Regions from separate parts of the Pectobacterium wasabiae CFBP 3304 genome, predicted to be linked through region 3. Evidence: predicted binding sites of a transcription regulator. Region 3 holds the regulator's gene; each other region holds the start of a gene.
The links. The regulator PurR, encoded in region 3, represses purine synthesis genes. The targets are predictions, from matches to a motif close to CANGCAAACGTTTGCNTG.

Region 1 (2,277 bases), 2.0 Mb from region 3:
TCAGCAGGCCGACGTACATCAGCGCAGGGGCAGTAGCATAACCAGGAACCAAATACGCTAACGGAGACACGAACAGCAACAACAGGAACAGCACGCCCACGACAGTCGCGGTTAAGCCTGTTTTACCGCCAGCCGCTGTACCCGCTGCGGACTCGATGTAGACCGCCGCCGGTGACGTCCCAACCAGGCTGGAGAAAATGCTGCTCACGGAATCTGCGGTCAATGCTTTACCGCCGTTGATGATTTGCCCGTCTTTATCCAGCAGGTTCGCCTGCCCGGCTACCGCACGAATGGTTCCCGTAGCATCGAACACCGCTGTCATTACCAACGCCAGCACGCTCGGCAGAACCAAAGGCTGCAACGCGCCCATGATATCCAGACTGAAGATCAGCGACGAGCCGTCAGTTGCTGTCAGGCTCGGCAATGCAAAGAAGCCAGCATATTTTACATTCGGATCAAAAATCAGCCCTAGAATAGAGATCACGACGATAACCAGCAAAATACCGCCCGGTACGCGACGTTTTTCTAAACCAATGGTCGCCGCTAATCCCAACAGGGACATCACAACGGGGAAAGAGGTAAAATTACCCAGCGCGACCGGCAGGCCGTCAATCGGGTTTTTTACGACCAGCCCAACACCGTTGGCGGCAATAATCAGCAGGAACAGACCGATACCAATCCCTGTGCCATGCGCTACGCCCAGCGGCAGATTACGCAAGATCCAGGAGCGGATGCCCGTAACAGAAATGATGGTAAACAGTACCCCCATCAGGAAGATCGCCCCCAGCGCCACGGGAATACTGATTTGTTGCCCCAGCACCAGACTAAAGGCGGTGAACGCCGTCAGAGAAATTGCACAGCCAATTGCCATCGGCAGATTAGCCCACAATCCCATCAGCAACGACCCCAGCCCGGCAACCAAACAGGTTGCAACGAACACGGCAGTTGGCGGGAACCCGGCTTTGCCCAGCATACTCGGTACGACTATCACCGAATAAACCATTGCCAGGAACGTCGTTAGACCAGCTAACACTTCCTGACGCGTGTTACTGCCACGCTGTGTAATTTTGAAAAAAGCGTCAAGCGCGCCTTGCGGACGCGCCGCATTCTCTGCCTGACGGGTGGTGTTTGACATAGTGGAATCCCCTGAAATGCCATTATTATTTACGATCAATTCTGAACGGTTCTCGCGGCCTTGCCCCGCGAGCGCATCAGCACACGAATTAGCAATGAACATAACGCGCCATGAACCTTATGGCTCCGCACGCAAACGATTAACTCGCTGGATGCAAAACCGGAAAACGTTGCTCTAGCAAAACAAGCGGTATCAAAACAATGCTGTATAAAACAAGCGGAAGTAAAACATCACCGGATGAACAGCGCCAGGTAATGCGAAGCGCACGATTATCCCGCTTCCCCTGCGCTTATTTCAACTGCTAATCGAGACAATTTACCTATCTCATTTCATCTTTCCGTTAAGGAAATGCGCAGTCGGTACACGTACCGTGCAATCAGGCAACTCGCTGAAAGCGCGCCAGTATGAAGAAAAAACAGAAAAGATTTTTAGACGGAAATCAAAACAGCGGTTTACTCCTCACAAACTGATCGTTCATTTTTTTGTGATTAGCGTCACAAAAAAGTTGACCAGTCGTATCAGTGCGAGTATTCTTAAAAACGTGAACAGCATCACAGAAAACAAATTAACTAACAACGAGGAATTGACCATGAAACTGCTGAACAAAATCATCGCTATGTTTGAAAACATCCACATCAACTTTGGTACTTTCAACCAATAATTATTTAAGAATCGTGGGGATAAAAAAGATGCGCGTTGTCCGCAAAATCAATCAAATATTAAAAGCGTTGGGCAAAACCTATCGCGGTGTTAACCCCCACGCTATCTTCCGTTAATCGTACTCGGTACGTTAACCACCCTAAAATGGCTGCCATCCGGCGGCCATTTTTGTTTCTGTACCAAGATAACAACTGTCTTCCTTCCTGACAGGATGGTGCTAAAGCGCCGCCCCATTTCACACGATTTTACGTCACCCAACCATCAAGCGTAGAGTGATACTTCGCCTGCCGGGCGAGTTTTAAACCGGCGATGCAGCCAGAGATACTGTTCAGGCGCGCGCATGATTTCTTTCTCAATCACCTTATTCATGTAACACGCCGCGGCCTGTTCATCGTGATAAGGATAATCCTGTAATTCAGGCTGAATCACTAGCTGATAACCCAAGGCATTCGGTTTACGGATCAGCACCGTCGTCATCATCG
Region 2 (2,277 bases), 2.3 Mb from region 3:
GTTCATCAACGCCTTGCGCTGTGGGAAAAAGGCGAAGAACAGGGTTTTCATCCCCATCAATTGATTATGACCGCCACACCGATTCCCCGCACGCTGGCGATGACGGCCTATGCCGATCTGGATACATCCGTCATTGATGAACTGCCACCAGGCAGAACCCCTGTCACCACCGTCGCTATACCGGATTCACGCCGCAGCGACATCATCGAACGGGTGAATAGTGCCTGTCAGCAGGAAGGCCGACAGGCTTACTGGGTCTGCACGCTGATTGAAGAATCCGACCTCTTGGAAGCACAGGCAGCAGAAGCCACCAGCGAAGAGCTGAAGGCTGCTTTGCCGAATCTCAAGGTTGGATTGGTTCACGGCCGCATGAAAGCGCAGGAAAAGCAGGCGGTGATGCAGTCCTTTAAACAGGGGGAGTTGCAACTGCTGGTGGCAACTACCGTTATCGAGGTCGGTGTCGATGTCCCCAATGCCAGCCTGATGATCATTGAGAACCCGGAGCGTCTGGGTCTGGCGCAACTGCACCAATTGCGCGGGCGCGTCGGGCGTGGTGCGGTGGCTTCTCACTGCGTACTACTCTATAAAACACCGATGAGCAAAACCGCACAGAAACGGCTCCAGGTACTACGCGATAGCAATGACGGCTTTGTCATCGCCCAGCGCGATCTGGAAATTCGTGGGCCGGGGGAATTGTTAGGTACACGGCAGACGGGTAATGCCGAGTTCAAAGTAGCCGATCTCCTGCGCGATCGGGATTTGATTCCGCAGGTACACCGCGTTGCTCGTCATCTGCATGAGCACTATCCCGAGCATGCCATCGCGCTAATTGAACGCTGGCTACCTGAGCGCGCACGCTACACCAACGCCTGATCGCAGCAGCGCATTCTTCATTTCCCCTAAAAAATATCCTCTTAAATAATAGAGTTTTGTGAATTAGACGAAATTCATATCAAAAAGATGAGTTGGCAAACGTTTGCTTTCGACAAAGAGATCATTAAAATGCGCTCTTTGTCGTTTCAGGAACGCCAACTTACATCATGACTACCACCACGGAAACGTCCCAAACAGAAGCCGCTGCCGCACCTCAGCGCAGTGAACTCATCTATCGTCTTGAAGACAGACCGCCGCTGCCGCAAACGCTGTTCGCCGCCAGCCAGCATCTGTTGGCCATGTTTGTTGCGGTGATCACCCCCGCGCTACTGATCTGTCAGGCACTGGGTTTACCCGCTCAGGACACACAGCGCATCATCAGCATGTCGCTTTTCGCTTCCGGTCTGGCCTCTATTCTACAAATTAAAACCTGGGGCCCTGTCGGCTCTGGTCTGTTGTCTATTCAGGGCACCAGCTTTAACTTCGTAACGCCGCTGATTATGGGTGGGCTGGCGCTGAAGAACGGTGGGGCAGACGTTCCCACCATGATGGCGGCACTATTCGGTACGTTGATGGTTGCTTCCTTCACCGAAATCATTCTTTCACGCTTCCTGCATTTAACCCGCCGTATCATTACCCCGCTGGTTTCCGGCATTGTGGTGATGATCATTGGTCTGTCGCTGATCCAGGTCGGCCTGACCTCCATCGGTGGCGGCTATGCCGCAATGGGTAATAACACCTTCGGCGCGCCCAAAAACTTATTATTAGCGGGTGTGGTATTGCTGGTGATTATTCTGCTTAACCGCCAGCGTAACCCTTACCTGCGCGTCGCGTCGCTGGTGATTGCCATGGCGGTAGGTTATCTGGGTGCCTGGTTGATGGGCATGCTGCCGGAAAGCACGCCAGCGCCACACGATACGGTCATCATGGTGCCCACGCCGCTGTATTACGGTTTAGGTTTTGACTGGAATCTGTTGATCCCGCTGATGTTGGTCTTCATGGTGACATCGTTAGAAACCATCGGTGACATCACCGCGACTTCCGACGTTTCAGAGCAGCCGGTCAAAGGCCCACTGTACATGAAACGCTTGAAAGGCGGCGTGCTGGCAAACGGCCTGAACTCATGCCTTTCCGCCGTGTTCAATACCTTCCCTAACTCGTGCTTCGGCCAGAATAACGGTGTCATCCAGCTTACCGGTGTTGCCAGCCGCTATGTCGGTTTCGTGGTTTCACTGATGCTGATCGCTCTAGGGCTATTCCCTGCTGTTAGCGGATTTGTACAGCATATTCCGGAGCCGGTTCTGGGCGGCGCAACCATCGTGATGTTTGGTACGATCGCCGCCTCTGGTGTGCGCATTGTCTCTCGTGAGCCGCTGAACCGCCGTGCGATCATGATCATTGCAC
Region 3 (2,277 bases):
AAACATACCTGGACAGCACTTACCGCAGCCGATGTATCGGCTGTCACCAGAGAAAAATGAAGAAGAAATTTGCGCGTAAACGGGGTGCCCATTGGCAAAAAATGCGTACCTGTTTACCGAAGTGCGGCCATCACTATTTTGGGTTTTATCAGTGAAACTGAAACGCAAAGTTCAGTTTAGAGTCGCTTCAGCCAATATACAAGAGAATTGGCTGAAGCAGAGAGGGAAAGCGGATAGGTATAAGAAAATCGTGTGTGTTGAATTGTCGAGGTTAGCGGCGATAATCGCGGAACGGGCCGTCGGCAACCGAGCGGCGCTCAATCAGCGTCGGATGCACTTCAATGACGTGTGCATCTTCGCGCTTGCTGGTAATACGATCCAGCAACATAGAGAAGGCGGATTGGCCCAGACGCTCTTTCGGCTGATGGATGGTGGTTAGTGCCGGTGTAAAGAACCGTGCGTGACGCACATTGTCATAACCGATCACCGAAATATCCTGTGGTACACGTAACCCCAATTCGTCTGCCGCACAAATGGCACCCATCGCCATGATGTCGCCACCACAGAATACGGCGGTGGGCCGCTGTTTTTGCGCGAGAATCTGATGCATGGCTTTATAACCGGATTCCGGTTCAAAATCGCCTCGCACGACCCATTCATCGCGCACGGCGATGTCGGCTTCCTTCAACGCTTTTAAAAAGCCAAGGTAGCGTCCGTTGCCCGTGTTGCGCTCTTGTATTCCTGGGATGGCACCGATATCCCGATGGCCGCGTTCAATCAGATAGCGACCCGCCATATAGCCGCCTTCAAAGGCGTTATCGATGATGGTATCGGTGAAATCGCTGTGCATTTGTCCCCAGTCCATGACGACCATGGGAATGCTGCGATAATCTTCCAACATGCCCAAGAGTTCTGGCGGGTATTCGGCACACATGACCAGCAGGCCGTCGACGCGTTTTTGCGCCAGCATCGAGAGATAAGCGCGCTGTTTGCCGATGTCGTTATGAGAATTACACAGCACCAGCGTGTAGCCTTTGGCATAACAACTGTTTTCGACTGCTTCAATGATCTCAGCGAAATAGGGTGCTTCGCTGGATGTGGCCAGCAAGCCGATAGATTTAGTGTGATTAACTTTGAGGCTGCGGGCGACGGCGCTGGGCGAGTAGTGCAATTCCTTGATTGCTGCCCTGACGGCTGCCTTAGTCTCTTCGGCGACGAAACGTGTTTTATTAATCACGTGCGATACGGTTGTGGTGGAAACGCCAGCACGTTTTGCCACATCTTTAATCGTTGCCATCTAAAAATGACTCCTGAACTTACCTGTTACAGACGTAAGTATATTGTTAATCGTTTGCCTACGTTTAAAGTTCTTCTTCTAAGCTAAAAAACAGGATTTCAGAAGGAGAGTGCCGAATGTTATACCGAAGGGATCTGGCTTGACGTTTTTCGACTGATACGCAGCGCTTTCATAAACAGCGGATTGTGTCCGATTTATCATGAAAGTGAAAGGGCTAATTTATACTATTAGTGATGCATTCGTCGGAGATTTTTCGCTAGAATTATGAAAGAATCGTAATAACCCTATTATTTGTGGCTTTAACTGCCCTGTGGGTTCTGCTGCAAATGGTGGTGTCTTTTTTTCAGAGGAAGTTTCAGATGAAACTTGTTCGCTAATAAGGAGTGGTTTATGGATACAAATCTGAAGATGTCTCTGCTGACAACCGTTGGCTCGTTGGCCGTGATCATCGCATTTAGCTTTGTTGCGGTGCTGAACTAACCGCTCGGTGCTTCCGCATTAGTTAAGCACGCAGACACGTTTGTGGTGCATAAAACGTGTCTGCATCACTGCTGTTCGACGTAGGTTGCCCCTATCTCTTAACGAATAGTCTGTGGTGTCACCACGCGCCGCGCTCCAACATAGTGCTCCTGCCAATAGTCCTCACTCAGTTTGCTGATACGAATATCTGAGCCTGTACGCGGCGACTGGATAAATTTGCCTTCTCCCAAATAAACCCCGACATGATCGGCTGCCCCACGATTGTTGATGCGGAAGAAGACCAGGTCGCCACTTTCCAGTTCACTCTTTTTAATCGGAGCGGCATCGCGCAGATGGTACATTTCGTTCGCGGTACGTGGGATTTGGATCTTAACGACATCTTTATACGCATAATAGACCAGTCCGCTACAGTCGAATCCGGTAAAAGGAGATGAACCGCCCCAGTGGTAAGGTTTACCGATCTGGCTCATCAACTTATTCATTGCTGTCGTTTTGGCGTG

Region 1: the regulator PurR is predicted to act here: its motif matches at 1,264-1,281, upstream of A7983_RS11875 (NCS2 family permease).
Region 2: the regulator PurR is predicted to act here: its motif matches at 966-983, upstream of A7983_RS07950 (nucleobase:cation symporter-2 family protein).

The regions. Positions count from the first base shown of each region.
Region 1 covers NZ_CP015750.1:2,608,357-2,610,633, reverse strand. Annotated here, with positions in the region: gene A7983_RS11875 (NCS2 family permease) at 1-1,135, opposite strand, end outside; gene A7983_RS11870 (hypothetical protein) at 1,506-1,796, shown strand; gene lpxP (kdo(2)-lipid IV(A) palmitoleoyltransferase) at 2,057-2,277, opposite strand, start outside.
Region 2 covers NZ_CP015750.1:1,778,361-1,780,637, reverse strand. Annotated here, with positions in the region: gene recG (ATP-dependent DNA helicase RecG) at 1-873, shown strand, start outside; gene A7983_RS07950 (nucleobase:cation symporter-2 family protein) at 1,041-2,277, shown strand, end outside.
Region 3 covers NZ_CP015750.1:4,562,671-4,564,947, reverse strand. Annotated here, with positions in the region: gene purR (HTH-type transcriptional repressor PurR) at 272-1,297, opposite strand; gene cydH (cytochrome bd-I oxidase subunit CydH) at 1,688-1,777, shown strand; gene A7983_RS20730 (C40 family peptidase) at 1,876-2,277, opposite strand, start outside.